3 regions of the Gordonia sp. DT218 genome follow, and region 1 is predicted to be linked to each of the others. Evidence: riboswitches for the same ligand, from Rfam matches in the RefSeq annotation. Region 1 holds a riboswitch; each other region holds the start of a gene.

Region 1 (4,808 bases):
CACCGGGCTCAACTACACCGAGCCGCTGCCCGGATCGCTGCAGATGTACTCGTTCCAGCCCGGCTACGAGGACAACGTCAAGGGCGTGGTCGACTACGACCCCGACCGTGCGCGCAGGCTCCTCGACGACGCCGGCTGGCGGGTCGGAGATGACGACGACGGCATCCGGATGAAAGACGGCCGGCGGCTGTCGTTGTCGCTGCCGATCTTGTCCGATTCGCCGGCGATCCAGAACCTGGGTCGCGCCTTTCAGGCCATCCTCAAGCAGATCGGCGTGGACGTGGTGATCGCCCAGCGACCGTCCTCGGATTTCTCGAAGGTCGTCGTGAACAAGGAATTCGACCTGTTCCTGATGGGATTCTCGTCCAGTGATCCGTTCGGGATGGCCTACCTCTGCCAGACGTGGTGCGAGGGATCGCAGCTGAACAAGGCCGGCGCCGGATCACCGGAGCTCGATGCCGAGATCGCCCGGGTGGCACAGATCCCGGAGCCGATGGCCCAGATCTCCGCCGGCAACAAGGTGGAACGGCAGGCGTTCGCGCAGTACTCCGATCTACCGCTGTTCAACGGTCCGGCGATGATCGCGGTCAAGGAGAACCTCGCCAATTACGGTGCGGGGCAGTTCTACATCGGCCCGGTGGAGGACGTGGGCTGGCAAAAGTAGCCCGCCCTGCCGACCCCCACCCCCGCCAACCCCCACCCGAATCCCGCCGACAGCAACCAGTTTCTCGCCGACAGCAACCCATATCCCGTCGACAGCAACGCGAATCTCGTCGAGAGCAACACCCCAGGGCGCCGACGACGATACTCAGACCGCGTGGGCGCGCTTCGGGCCGCGCCGGGGGAAGCCGGGGAACGTTGCTCTCGACGAGATTCGCGTTGCCGTCGGCAGGATCGAGGTTGCTGTCGGCGGAATTGAGGTTGCTGTCGGCGGGATATGGGTTGCTGTCGACGGGACGGGACGGGACGGGACGGGGTGCGGGTATCAGGGGGCGGTGACCCGCCACAGCGGGTTCACCGGACCGTGCCCGGCGCCGAGTGGGTAGGCGGATTCGAGCCCGCGGGTGACCCATCGCTTGGCGAACGACACGGCGTCGGGGACCGAATAGCCGTGGGCGAGCGCGCTCGCGATGGCGGCGGCCAGGGTGTCGCCCGCCCCGTGGTCGTGGGTCGTGGCGATCCTCGGGTGGACGAACTCGTGGAACTCGTCGCCGTCGAACAGAAGGTCGGGACTGTGGTCGGACGATCGCAGATGTCCGCCCTTCACCAGAGCCCAGAGCGCGCCGAGATCATGCAGGGCGTGGGCCGCCGCGCGCTGGGACGTCGCGTCGACCACGTCGATCCCGGTGATCAGGCGGACCTCGTCGAGGTTCGGGGTGACCACCGTCGCCAGGGGAATCAGCCTGGTGCGCAACGTGTCCAGGGCCTCGGTGGCCAGCAGTGCGTCGCCGTGCATCGACGCACACACCGGATCGACGACGAGGGGAACTCCGCGGTCGCGTCCGATGCCGAGGTCGATGCACGCGTCGGCCACCGCCTCGATGATCGGCGCCGACGCGAGCATGCCCGTCTTGGCCGCCCCGACCCCGATGTCGGTGACCACGCTGTGTATCTGCGCGGCGACCGTCTCCGGTTCGATCTCCTGAAATCCCTGGACGCCCAACGAATTCTGCACAGTCACCGCGGTCACCGCCACGCACGCGTGCAGGCCGAGCAGCGCGAAGGTGCGCATGTCGGCCTGGATGCCGGCACCGCCGCCCGAGTCCGACCCCGCGATCGTCAGGACGCGGGCCGGCGTGACACCCGGTGCGGCGGTCGGCAGTCCGAGGTCGTCGCTCATCTGGCGGGGGAACCGCCGGTCGTCGCCTCAAGCGGGAGGTAGACGTGCTTTCCCGCCTCGACGAATTCCGCCGACTTCGCGGCCATCTCCTCGGCGATCTTGCGGTCGATGTCCTCGGCCGTCACGAGCCCGTTCTCCTCGGCATAGGTGCGGACGTCCGCGGAGATCCGCATCGAGCAGAATTTCGGTCCGCACATGGAGCAGAAATGAGCCGTCTTGGCCGGCTCGGCGGGCATCGTCTCGTCGTGGTACTCGCGGGCGGTGTCCGGGTCGAGCGCGAGGTTGAACTGATCTGTCCAACGGAACTCGAAGCGCGCCTTGGACAATGCATCGTCACGTTCCTGCGCGCCGGGGTGGCCCTTGGCGAGGTCGGCGGAGTGGGCGGCGATCTTGTAGGTGATCACTCCGACCTTGACGTCGTCGCGGTTCGGCAGTCCCAGATGCTCCTTCGGCGTGACGTAACACAGCATCGCGGTACCCGCCTGGGCGATGAGTGCTGCGCCGATCGCCGAGGTGATGTGGTCGTAGGCGGGCGCGATGTCGGTCGCCAGCGGTCCGAGGGTGTAGAACGGCGCCTCCTCGCAGAGTTCCTCCTCGAGCCGGACGTTCTCCGCGATCTTGTGCATCGGGACATGGCCCGGGCCTTCGATCATCACCTGCACACCATGCGATTTCGCGATCTTCGTCAGTTCGCCGAGCGTCCGGAGTTCGGCGAACTGCGCCTCGTCGTTCGCGTCGGCGATCGATCCCGGCCGCAGACCGTCGCCCAGTGAGAACGTGATGTCGTAGCGGCGGAAGATCTCGCACAGCTCGTCGTAGTGGGTGTACAGGAACGATTCCTCGTGGTGCGCGAGACACCAGGCCGCCATGATCGATCCGCCGCGCGAGACGATGCCGGTGACGCGGCGAGCCGTCAGCGGCACATAGCGCAGCAGGACACCCGCGTGCACCGTCATGTAGTCGACGCCCTGTTCGGCTTGCTCGATCACGGTGTCGCGGTAGATCTCCCACGTCAGCTTGGTGGGGTCGCCGTTGACCTTCTCGAGGGCCTGATAGATCGGTACGGTGCCCACCGGGACCGGTGAGTTCCGCAGGATCCACTCGCGGGTGATGTGGATGTCCTTGCCGGTGGACAGGTCCATGATCGTGTCGGCGCCCCAGCGTGAGGCCCACACCATCTTCTCGACCTCCTCGGCGATCGAGCTGGTGACCGCGGAGTTGCCGATGTTGGCGTTCACCTTCACCGCGAACGCCTTGCCGATGATCATCGGCTCGGACTCCGGGTGACGATGGTTGGCCGGGATGACGGCCCGTCCGACGGCGACCTCGCTGCGGACGAGTTCCTCGTCGACGCCCTCGCGAGCGGCGATGTAGCGCATCTCGTCGGTGACGATGCCGGCACGTGCCCACGCGAGCTGGGTCGACGCGCCGTCGATCGCGTCCGGACGGTGCCAGGAATCCCTGGTGGGCGCCAGACCGCGCTCGACGTCGATCGTCGCGGTCGCGTCCGTGTATGGGCCGGACGTGTCGTAGACGTCGAGGTGTTCACCGTTGGTGAGTTCGATGCGTCGTTGGGGAATCCGCAGGTGATCGAGTTCGTGGTAGTGCTTGTGGCTGCCCTCGATCGGACCGGTGGTCACGACGGATTCAGATACGGGTGTTCCCATGATGGCTCCCTACGCCGGCATTATCCGGACAGGTTCGGGCGGTCGGCGACCGCCTGTCGCCATCTCAGCCCCCGGTGATCGTGGGAGCCCCCGCGTTGTGCAATTGTGCGGCCGATCGGCCTATCCGACACCCTACGTGCCGAACGACCTCGGCGACCAGTGCACCCGTACCGCGCGATACTTACCCACGCGAAAGCCTGTGCCGGTTTCCTGATACCTACGGGATCGTAGGGTATGGTTTGTGACCGGGATCACAGATGGTCCCAGGTCCGCTGGTGGGAAGGGGAGTCCTGTCATCGGGTCATCTCCCGATGCGCCGGAGGGCTCATGCAACGGAAACATCGATCTCGGCCACCGCAATCTGCGCAGGCGATCCTGCAGCAGATTTCGCAGGTCGTGCACAACCCGGTCCGCGAGCGGTTCGAGCTGTGGGTGGCCGGCGACCTCGTCGGCGTCCTCGGGTACAGCACCGACTGCGTGGACGGCAAGCGGACGATCACCATCCTGCACACCGTTCTCTACGACGAATACACCGGTCACGGACTCGGCACACGTCTGATGCGCGGTGCCGTCGACTACGTCCGCGGCCAAGGCGCCCGACTTCGGCCGGTGTGCTCGTTCACCAAGAGCTATCTCGACGCACATCCCGGGCTGGTGCCGCTCGCGCCGGCATGATCCTCCGCGGGAAGGAAGTTGGACAGTTAGCGTAGGCTACCCTGAGAGCGAATGCCTGTTCTCCGAGGAGGGGTCGTCCAGATGGCGGAAATGACGAAGTCGAAATCGCGCGGCTGGCAGGGGGCCGTCCTCAAACTGTTCGGTGCCGACGACTACGAGCTCACGGTCACGAGCAACGAGAGGATCACCGACGAGTACATCCGACTGGGGTTCACCGGCGGCGGCCTGCTCACCGACCGTCCGGTCCATCCGACCATGTGGGTCCGGATCTGGTTCGAGAACAAGCACGGCAAGCTGCATCAGCGCGCCTATACCCTGGTCGACCCGGAGCCGGCGACCGATTCGTTCTACCTCGAGTTCGCGATGCACGACGGCGCGGCGACCCGGTGGGCCGAGGCCGCGGAGCCCGGGGAGACGATCTCGTCGACCTTCATGGGGTCCAAGTTCGCCATCCCGGAGCCCGCGCCGGCCGGCTGGCTGATCGCCGGGGACACGGCCGCGCTGCCCGCGATCAACTCGCTGCTCGACGCGATCTCGGTGTCGGCGAATCCGTCGACCCCGGCCACCGTCTGGTTCGAGTACGCGCACGAGTCCGACAAGTCGCTGCCGTTGCGGCTTCGCGACCA
Region 2 (4,808 bases), on a different contig from region 1:
CCTCGACGATCATCTCGATGTTGTGTGGATTCGCGATCCCCAGGCCGGTTCCGATCGGCGAGCCCAGCGGCATGACGGCGGCCACCCCGAGGTCCTGCAGCCGCGCGGCGAGGACCGGGTCGTCGTTGGTGTAGGCCAGCACGGCGAACCCGTCGTCGACGAGAGCTCTTGCCGCATCGATTAATTCGACCGCATCGGGCAGCAGGGTGCGCTCGTCGGCGACCACTTCGAGCTTCACCCAATGCGTTTCGACGGCCTCACGCGCGAGTTGCGCGGTCAGCACCGCCTCGGCAGTGGTGTGGCAGCCGGCCGTGTTGGGCAGGATCGCGATGTCCAGACGGCGGAGCAGCTCGACCATCCCGGTCCGGGACTCGGGACTCACCCGCCGCAGCGCCACGGTGGTCAACTCGGTCCCCGACGCCACCAATGCGCGTTCCAGCACAGCGAGATTGGTGGCACCGCCGGTGCCCATGATCAAGCGCGATGTCAACTCACGGTCGGCGATCCGCAACGGGGTGTCGGCCACGGCCGCGATCCGGCTATCCACCCTGCACCGCCGTCACGATCTCCACGCTCGCGTCGTCGTGCAGGGTCCGGTCCCAGCGGCCACGAGGAACCACCTCACCGTCGATCGCGACCGCGATCCCGCGCTCGGGGAGCCCCAGTTTCGCGACCAGATCCCCGACCGATGCGTCGGGCGCGAGATCGGTCGCCTCGCCGTTGACGACAATCGTCATGATGGCTCAGCTCCTTTCGTGGTGCTGCTGAGTCCGCCTGCAGCGACCCAGCGATCCGTCAGCAGTTCGAGAACCTTGTCGGCGGTGTAGGGCGCCAACAGGATTCCGTTGCGCCCGTGCCCGGTCGCCACGACGACCCGGTCGTCGACGCGCCGGATGATCGGCAGTCCGTCGGCGGTGCACGGCCGCAGGCCCGCGGCCGCCTCGGCGAGTTCATAGGTCCGCAATCCCGGCATCAAGTCGACGGCGTCGGCGAGCAGATCGGTCACGCCGCCCACCTCGGGCTTCGCCTCGCTCTCGTCCAGCGGCTCGTATTGGGTTGCGCCGACGACGATCCCGTCGTCGCGGGGGACCAGATAGACCTGCCGTCCATGCATCCGGGCGCGGATCACCCGGGCGGGCTGGGCCACCGACCATCGCGTTCCGCGCAGCCGCAGGATCTCACCCTTTGCCGCGTGGAGTGCCACGTCGGGGACCAGCGAGCGTGTGCCCAGGCCGGCGGCGACCAGGATCTGGTCGGCGTCGACATCGGCGAGATCGGCCACCCGCTCGTCGACGAACTGCGCTCCCGCATCGATGAGGGCGTCGCGAAGGCGGCCCAGCAGCCTGCGGTTGTCCACCGCACCCTCCCCCACCGCCAGGTATCCGCCGTGCAGACGTGAGCTCAGTCCCGGTTCGCGTCGACGGATCTCGGCGAGATCGACCCGCCGGAGATCATCGTGCGCCCGCGGCGCGCGGGACCAGACGAACTCGGCGAGGTTCGACAGATACTCGGCATCTGCCGACGACGCCGCGACAAACAACGACTCGGTGGCGGCCATCACCGTCGGATCGCGTAAACGGGCCACCAGATCCGGCCAGCGTCGCACCGACGCCGACGACAGCGCCAGGAGATCGTCCTCGCCGGGGTGACCCTCGCCGAGGGAACCCAGCATGCCGGCGGCCACCCAGGCCGCGCGATCGGCGGTGCCCGCGTCGTGGACCCTGACCCGGTGGCCGGCGTCGACCGCGGCGAGCGCGCACGTCAGTCCGATGACACCGCCGCCGACGACGGCAAGTGTCGGTGCAGATCGGTCGATGCTCGGTGCAGATCGGTCGATGCTCAAGGGGGACATCCTTCCTTCGCCGGCATTACCCGGATCAGGTCAAACGGTCAGCGGAGGTTCGGCCCGCACTCTCAGCCCGTCGTACCCCGGGCTCCCGTGTCGTGACGCCTAGCCTACCGTTGCCTCCGTGACACCGACTCGAGGCCCGAGATCCGCCCGCCTGTCATCGGCCCGGGTGTATCTGTGCACCGACGCCCGGCGCGAACGTGGCGATCTGATCGAGTTCGTCTCCGCAGCGCTCGCCGGTGGTGTCGACATCGTCCAGTTGCGCGACAAGGGATCGCCCGGTGAGGCGCGGTTCGGCACGCTCGAGGCCCGCGAGGAACTCGAGATCCTCGCCCGGCTCCGCGACCTGACGCGCCGGCACGACGCGCTGCTCGGGGTCAACGACCGTGCCGATCTGGCCGTCCTCGCCGAGGCCGACGTGCTGCACGTGGGTCAGGGCGACCTGCCCGCCGGCCGCGCCCGGCAGATCACCGGCCCCGACGTCGCCATCGGGCTGTCCACCCACGACGAGGTACAGATGCGGGCCGCGGCCGTCGACGACGCGGTCGACTATTTCTGCGTCGGGCCGTGCTGGCCGACTCCGACCAAACCGGGCCGGGCCGCACCAGGACTCGATCTCGTACACGCCACGGCGTCCGTCGATCCGCCCAAGCCGTGGTTCGCGATCGGTGGCATCGACGCCGTTCGACTGTCCGAGGTCCGGGCCGCCGGTGCCGGTCGCGTCGTCGTCGTCCGGGCGATCACCGCCGCCGACGACGCGCAGGACGCCGCGCACGAGCTGCGGACCGCGCTCACTCGCTGACGAACGACACCGCCTCGTCCAGGTCTGCCCGGGTGGTCCGGAAGGTGTTGACCGGGGCGTCGGTGTCCACGTGGGCGAGAAGCGCCTCCCGCAGTCGTGCGGTGCCGTCACCCTGGGTGATCACCGTGTGCCACGGCTGGGTGTCGCACCAGGAAGGGGTGTGCTGCGCCAGTCGCAAGACCCGACGCTGGCGGAGTGGACCGAAAGCCGGTTGCCGCGCCCCGGCGGGCGGGTCTATCGTGGTCGGCATCATGTTGTGCATGAAGAGCATTCTCGTAACCCGCCGCAGCGGGGTCTGATCGACCGACCCCCCGCTGCGGGGTCGTTGCGCTCTCTGCTCGTCGGTCACCTTTCCTTCGACCGAAACGTAGACACGAGATGCACAGCCTTCATCTTTCTCAGCAACCCTGTCCGTGTGACGCACCCGCCCCGTTCGCACCCGACCCCTTCGTTCGCCGATTCGGATGCGCCCTGCCCCGAGGCATGCGTGAGGAGGCAGCCGACATGACGTGGCAAGGATTCACCGACGAATACGCACCCACCGGCGCCATCCGGCTCGGCTCGTTCAGCATCGAGACCGGACGAGAGGACATGGTCACCTGCCGCGCAACCATCGCTTTTGCCGACCGGATCATGACGCTGCACGCCAGCGCGGCCGGACCGATCGGTGCGATGACGTCCATGCTCCATGACATCGGAGCGCCGATACAGATCCTCAGCCTCCACCAGCGCGAGGTCGGCGGCACGGTGACGACATTCCTGCTCTGCGAGGCCGACGACCGGCAGTGCTGGGCCTACGGCGACGGCGCCACCGGCGACGAGGCCAACGTCAACGCCCTGATCGCCGGGGCCAACCGGCTGCGGGACCCGATCATCTCTGGGGATATCAGCTCTGGGGGTCGAGAGCGCTGATGCGCTCTCGCAGTCCCGGCCACGCGTTGCCGAACGCCGGGTGCAGAGGCAGTTCCGCCACGTCGTTCTCGGGAACCCAGCGCAGTTCCGCGGACTCGAAATTGGCCACGGTGCGCACCGGCTCGTCGATATCCGCGATGACCGTGGTGTACGTCCAGCCGCTCGGCGCCTGATGGGTGACGAGCGCCGCGACCACGTGCAGGTCGTCACCGCCGACACCGGCCTCCTCATGCGCCTCACGGACCGCCGTGTCGATCGCGCTCTCGTGCGAATCGCGCGCGCCGCCGGGAAGCCCCCACGTCCCGCCCTGATGTGACCACACCGCGCGATGCTGCAACAGGATCGCCGTGGAACCGTCGGGCAGTGGTGCCCGCAACAGCAATCCGGCTGCCCCGTGACGCCCCCAGTAGCGCGAACCGTCCGGATCGATCACCCATCCGTCGCCGTCTCCGCGCACCCTGCCTCCTGCCGTCGGTTTCCCGTCCGGTGACCCAGACCCTCTCCACGGTATGTGAGTTGCGCGACACAGGCCAGGGAAAGTCATCGCGGATCTGCATCCCACCGACCCGGGGACACGGCCGCTCAAGTCGAGCCGGTCAGGGCGACGAGGACTAGGCTTGAGACCGGTGAGGAACACCGATCCCGACCGGGAGGGAATCGTCGCCGATACCGAAAAACCGGTACCTGAAACGTGTGCGCTGCCCGGTGCGACACACAAGGTGGAGACCGTGAGCCCAACGCCGGCATGCCCGGCACTACCGGAAAGCGACGCCGGAAACATGGAGAATTCGGAAGGACCGTGAGGTGACCGGCGACGTCTCGCACATGCGGACCGCGCTCACCCGCGCGGGCCGGACCATCCGGCCCACTTCTTCCGCCCCACCGATCCGGCAGGTACTCGCAGACCGACGGGATCTGGTCGCCGCCGCGCGTCAGCGCGCGCAGTCGCCGTTGACCACCCTGCGTCACTATGCGGTCACCAGCCCGGGCAAGCTCGTCCTGATCCTGGTGATCCTGGCCCTCGCCTGTCTGACCGCCGGCTTGTACGCATCCAACACCCTGGAGAAGCGCACCCAGACGCTGCAGGAGATGATCGACCGGACCGAGCCGCTCGCGGAGGCCTCGCAGGTCCTCTACAGCTCGCTGTCGATCGCCGACGCCGCGGCGAACTCGGCGTTCATCTCGGGCGGACTGGAATCCCCGGAACTCCGCACGCGCTACTCCGACGCGCTGGCCACGGCGTCG
Region 3 (4,808 bases), on a different contig from region 1:
GGCCTGAAGACGGCGGCCCTGATGGGGCTGATGTCGGCGATCATCGTCGGGATCGGGGCGCTTTTCCGCAGCCCGACCATCTTGCTGCTGGCGGTGCTGGCGGCGATCGGCATGAATGCCTACGTCTATTTCAACTCCGCGAAGCTGGCGCTGCGGTCGATGCACGCGCAGCCGGTCACCGAGGTCGAGGCGCCGGTGCTGTACCGGATCGTCCGCGAGCTCGCGACGACGGCCCGCCAGCCGATGCCGGCGCTCTACATCAGCCCGACGGAATCGCCGAACGCGTTCGCCACCGGCCGTAATCCCAAGAACGCCGCGGTGTGCTGCACCGCGGGCATCATGCGTCTGCTCGACGAGCGGGAACTGCGCGCGGTGCTCGGCCACGAGCTGTCGCACGTCTACAACCGCGACATCCTGATCTCGTCGGTGGCCGGTGCGATGGCGTCGGTCATCACCGGCCTGGCGAACTTCGCGTTCTTCTTCGGCGGCGGTAACCGTGACGGGAACGGCCCCGGCATCCTGGGCGTGCTGATGATCAGCCTGTTGGGACCGCTGGCAGCCTCGCTGATCAAGATGTCGGTGTCCCGCTCGCGTGAGTACCAGGCCGACGAGTCGGGCGCGGAACTCACCGGTGACCCGCTGGCGCTGGCCTCGGCATTGGCAAAGATCAGCGGCGGGATCGATCAGGCGCCGCTGCCCCCGGACCCGAAGATCGAGTCGCAGTCGCACATGATGATCGCCAACCCGTTCCGCGGCGGGAACGTCGCGAAGATGTTCTCGTCCCACCCGCCGACACCCGACCGCATCGCACGGTTGCAGGAGATGGCGAGGCGGTCGGGCCGGGGGTAGTGGCGTCGCGTAGCCCTGTTCCTAGTCTTTGACCAACCCGCCGTCGACGACAAGGTTCTGGCCGGTGACCGCCCGCGACCACGGCGACGCGAAAAACAGTACGGCATCGGCGAATTCGTCGGGTGTCGTCACTGTTCGCAGGGGCGTGCCCGCGGCGATGGCGTCGAAGACCGCAGTCGGGGTGGCGGCGCTGGCATCGGTGGTGCGGAGGAGTCCACCGGACACCATGTTCACGGCGATCCCGTCGGGGCCCAGGTCCGCGGAGAGCGTTCGGGTCAGGGCGAGGAGTGCGGCCTTCGCGGCGGTGTAGTCGTGGTAGGGGACGACGGGATTCTGCACCAGGTTGGTGCCGATGTTGACGATGCGGCCGAATCCGGCCGCCCGCATGTCGCCGAGGACCGCCTGCGTGGTGTTGAGCGCGGCCGCGACGCTTCCCCGGAACTGGGCGTCGAAGGCCTGCCAATCGATGGTGTCGGGCTTGGCGCGGTCGTCGCCGTTGAATGAGAAGTCGGCCAGCGCATTGTTGACCACGGTGCAGACCGGCGCGCCGAAATGTTCCCGAGCCCGTGCGACGAGGTCGAACACCGCGTCACGGTCGGTCACATCGGCGCCCAGAGCCACCGCCCGCCCGGCGCCGCCGAGTTCATCGACGAGTGCGGCCGCGGCCGACGCGCTGCGGTGAAAATTGATGACCAGCCGGGCTCCTTGTGCGGCAAAAGCTTTGGTGATCGCGGCGCCGAGGCCCCGGGCGCCGCCGGTGACCAGGACGATCTGCTCGGAGACTGCAGGAGCGAGCGCATTCATGTGGACATCCCTTCGCCAGTGCTAACTGGACAGGTTCGGCGGGTGTGGTCTCAGCCGCCGGCGCGGCACCCCGTGTCGTGTTTCATCAGATCATGCGCCCGCGCGAGCACACGACTCAGGCACACACGTCTAGGGTTGGACACAGGCAGGCGCCCAATCGGGCTCTGCACATCGGGCGGGCGGAAGCAGGAGACCGATGAGCAACAGGGGTCCAGACGGTATCCGGATGTCGGAGTACCCCCATCCGTCGCACCTGATCCTGCACCTGAGTGACACGCATCTGGTCGGCGATGCCGGCCCGCTGTACGGCGCCGTCGACAGCGAGGTGACACTGCGGCAGATCCTCGCCGAAGTCGAGGCTTCACACGTGCGCCCCAATGCGCTGCTGTTCACCGGCGACCTCGCCGATCGGGGAGAGGTCGCGGCTTACCGGAAGTTGCGGTCGATAGTCGACGAAGTCGCAGAATCCATTGGTGCGCAGGTCATCTGGTCCATCGGAAACCACGACGATCGAGCGCATTTCCGGTCGGAACTTCTCGACGAGGCACCTTCGGCGGCACCGATCGATCGTGTCTACGACATCGACGGTCTCCGTGTCGTCGCTCTCGACACCTCGGTGCCGGGGAGCCATCATGGCGAAATCGCCGAGGATCAATTGGAGTGGCTTGCGGCCGAACTCTCGGTGCCCGCGCCACACGGCACCATCCTGGCCATGCACCATCCGCCGGTCCCGTGTGTACTCGACCTCGCGGTACTGGTGGAGTTGCGCGACCAGCACCGGCTCGCCGACATTCTGAGGGGCAGCGACGTGCGCTCCATCCTCGCCGGCCACCTGCACTACTCGACCACCGCGATGTTTGCCGGTATTCCCGTCTCGGTCGCGTCGGCCACCTGCTACACACAGGATCTCACCGGTCCGGCGGGGGCCTTACGTGGCCGCAACGGAGCCCAGGGCTTCAATCTGGTGCACGTTTATCCGGAAACCGTCGTCCACTCAGTGGCCCCGGTCGGCGACTACGACACGGTCGGTGAATATGTGAGCCCGGCGGAGACCGAGCGGCGACTGATCGAGGCGGGGGTCCGCATACCCGGCCCCGAGGCAGCCGCTCAGACGGCTTCCCAGGGTGCCGGGATCGGGAAGTAGTTCTGCAAGAAGTGGGTGACCTTGATGGTGCGCACGTCCAGGTCGACGTCGGGTGTGCTGCCATCGTTGAGGCAGAAGAAGTCCATCGACCGCTTCGTCAGGAGTGAATCCATCTGTCGTAGGCCGGATTTCGCTGTGGTGTCGACGTATTTGACCTTGGCCGAGCGCTGCACCACCGCGCGGCCGCTCATGAGCGCGTAATAGTGATAGAGCGAGTTGGTGACCGAGATGTTGGTCTCCGCCCGAAAGGTGCTGGCCGCGGTGGCCGCGAACTCGGCCGGGAACTTTGCCTCCATCTCCGCCATCACGCTCTTGCGCAGCGGCGTCGCCGCATGCTCGAGATGGCGGGTGGTGACCAGGCCGAACCGATCTCTGAGGAGCCCGCGATTCACTCGCGCCGAATTCTCGAATCCGCTGCGTTGATCGTTGTTGGAGCCCAGTCCGATTCGGATCGGTGCCTCGATGAACATGCTCACTCCGCCGGGGGAGAAGAACATCTGCGGGCTCACGGAACGACCGAAGAACATGTCGTCGTTGGAATACAGGAAGTGTTCGGCGAGACCGGGAATGCGGTGCAACTGGGACTCGACAGCCTGCGAATTGTGGGTCGGAAGGACCGACGGATCTGCGAAGAACTCCTCACTGCGCACGAACGTCACCCGCGGATCATCGGCAAGCCATGCAGGTTTCGGCGAGTCGGTGGCGATGAAGATCCTCCGGATCCACGGGGCGTACATGTGCACACTGCGCAGCGCATACCGCAACTCGTCGATCTGACGGAACCGGGCCTCGGAATCGTCACCCTCGCCGACCACATGGCTCTGCATCCTCCTGGCGCGCTGAGCCTGCCATTCCTTCGACGACCCGTCCACCCAGGAGAACACCAGATCGATGTCGAAAGTGATGTCGGAAGCCTGGTGGGCGAACATCTTCTCGAAGGTCGGCCATGTGCGCCCGAACCTCTCGACCTCGCTGCGTACCGCTTCCCGTGAGGAGACCGTTCGTCGCGTCAACGAATTGGCCACGGGCAACAGCAGATCGTCACCTGCCGTCGTCCACAATTCGATCTGCACGCCGGTCGCCGCTCCGAACGTCATGCCGCTGGCGAGGTGGACGCGCGGTCGGAACAGACGGAACACGCGGGCTTTGCGGTGCGTCGACAACGCGCCGTCGGCGACCAGGGCGGGCCGACCCCGTCCCGCACCCACGGTCTTGGCATAGAACGGATGATCCGCGCACGCGGCGGTCAACGCCGACCTGAAGCGCTTGCGCAGCGCCCAGTCGATCGCCAGCACGGGACGCTCATCGTTCCCGCGAACCAGCAGGTAGCCGATCCCGGCGCGGTCGAGGACGTCACGCAGGAAGAGAAGATCCTCGACCATCGCTTCGTGGGGTGTGGTGCTCGTGTTCACCAACGCGAGGCGGCCGTTGAATCGGACCACATCGGGTTCGCGTGGATTGCGCTCGGCGGGGGTCTTCGCACGTACAGCGGTGTGGAGGGACTCCTGCTGGGGTGCACGGAGGACGTCGATCGGGGCGGGGGAATTGCTGATGGTGACCTTCCGGATGCTCGCCGCAACCGCGACATCGTCAGTCTAGTCCCAGGTCAGGGACTGCCCTGCCGGCCCGTCGTCCTACCTGCGGGCAGGCGCGATGCGGTCGAGCACGGCGACCTCGTCGGCGGTCAGTCGGAGGCCGCCGGCCGCGACGTTCTGTTCCAGGTGGGCCGGGTTGCCGGTGCCGGGGATCGCGAGCACATGCGCACCGCGCTGCAGGGTCCACGCCAATCGGACCTGCGCCGGGGTGGCGCCGTGTGCTTCGGCAATGGTCGCGATCTCGGATTCTCCGGTGTCGTCAGGTCCCTCTGGGGAGGCCCAGGTGGAGGTGGCCACGGCGAAGAACGGTACGAATGCGATGCCGTGTTCACGGCATAGCTCGAGCAGGGTGTCGTCGTCGCGGTCGGTGAGGCCGTATCGGTTCTGCACGCTGACCACCGGCGTGATGGTCATCG

What was found. Region 1 has a riboswitch for thiamine pyrophosphate ahead of thiC (phosphomethylpyrimidine synthase ThiC). Riboswitches for the same ligand answer to the same signal wherever they lie in the genome.
Region 2: another riboswitch for thiamine pyrophosphate. It lies ahead of thiO (glycine oxidase ThiO); the one in region 1 lies ahead of thiC (phosphomethylpyrimidine synthase ThiC).
Region 3: another riboswitch for thiamine pyrophosphate. It lies ahead of ACPXCG_RS14675 (3-oxoacyl-ACP reductase); the one in region 1 lies ahead of thiC (phosphomethylpyrimidine synthase ThiC).

Annotation. Positions count from the first base shown of each region.
Region 1 is NZ_JBNCNS010000001.1:1,424,136-1,428,943, reverse strand. It holds gene ACPXCG_RS06620 (ABC transporter family substrate-binding protein) at 1-664, shown strand, start outside; gene thiD (bifunctional hydroxymethylpyrimidine kinase/phosphomethylpyrimidine kinase) at 986-1,840, opposite strand; gene thiC (phosphomethylpyrimidine synthase ThiC) at 1,837-3,507, opposite strand; TPP riboswitch at 3,497-3,611, opposite strand; gene ACPXCG_RS06605 (GNAT family N-acetyltransferase) at 3,835-4,182, shown strand; gene ACPXCG_RS06600 (siderophore-interacting protein) at 4,264-4,808, shown strand, end outside.
Region 2 is NZ_JBNCNS010000003.1:101,379-106,186, reverse strand. It holds gene ACPXCG_RS11980 (thiazole synthase) at 1-547, opposite strand, end outside; gene thiS (sulfur carrier protein ThiS) at 540-737, opposite strand; gene thiO (glycine oxidase ThiO) at 734-1,852, opposite strand; TPP riboswitch at 1,837-1,951, opposite strand; gene thiE (thiamine phosphate synthase) at 1,971-2,651, shown strand; gene ACPXCG_RS11960 (hypothetical protein) at 2,641-2,913, opposite strand; gene ACPXCG_RS11955 (hypothetical protein) at 3,156-3,563, shown strand; gene ACPXCG_RS11950 (NUDIX hydrolase) at 3,538-4,020, opposite strand; gene ACPXCG_RS11945 (hypothetical protein) at 4,368-4,808, shown strand, end outside.
Region 3 is NZ_JBNCNS010000003.1:686,293-691,100, forward strand. It holds gene htpX (zinc metalloprotease HtpX) at 1-849, shown strand, start outside; gene ACPXCG_RS14675 (3-oxoacyl-ACP reductase) at 871-1,653, opposite strand; TPP riboswitch at 1,644-1,736, opposite strand; gene ACPXCG_RS14680 (phosphodiesterase) at 1,850-2,797, shown strand; gene ACPXCG_RS14685 (stealth family protein) at 2,761-4,179, opposite strand; gene ACPXCG_RS14690 (oxidoreductase) at 4,432-4,808, opposite strand, start outside.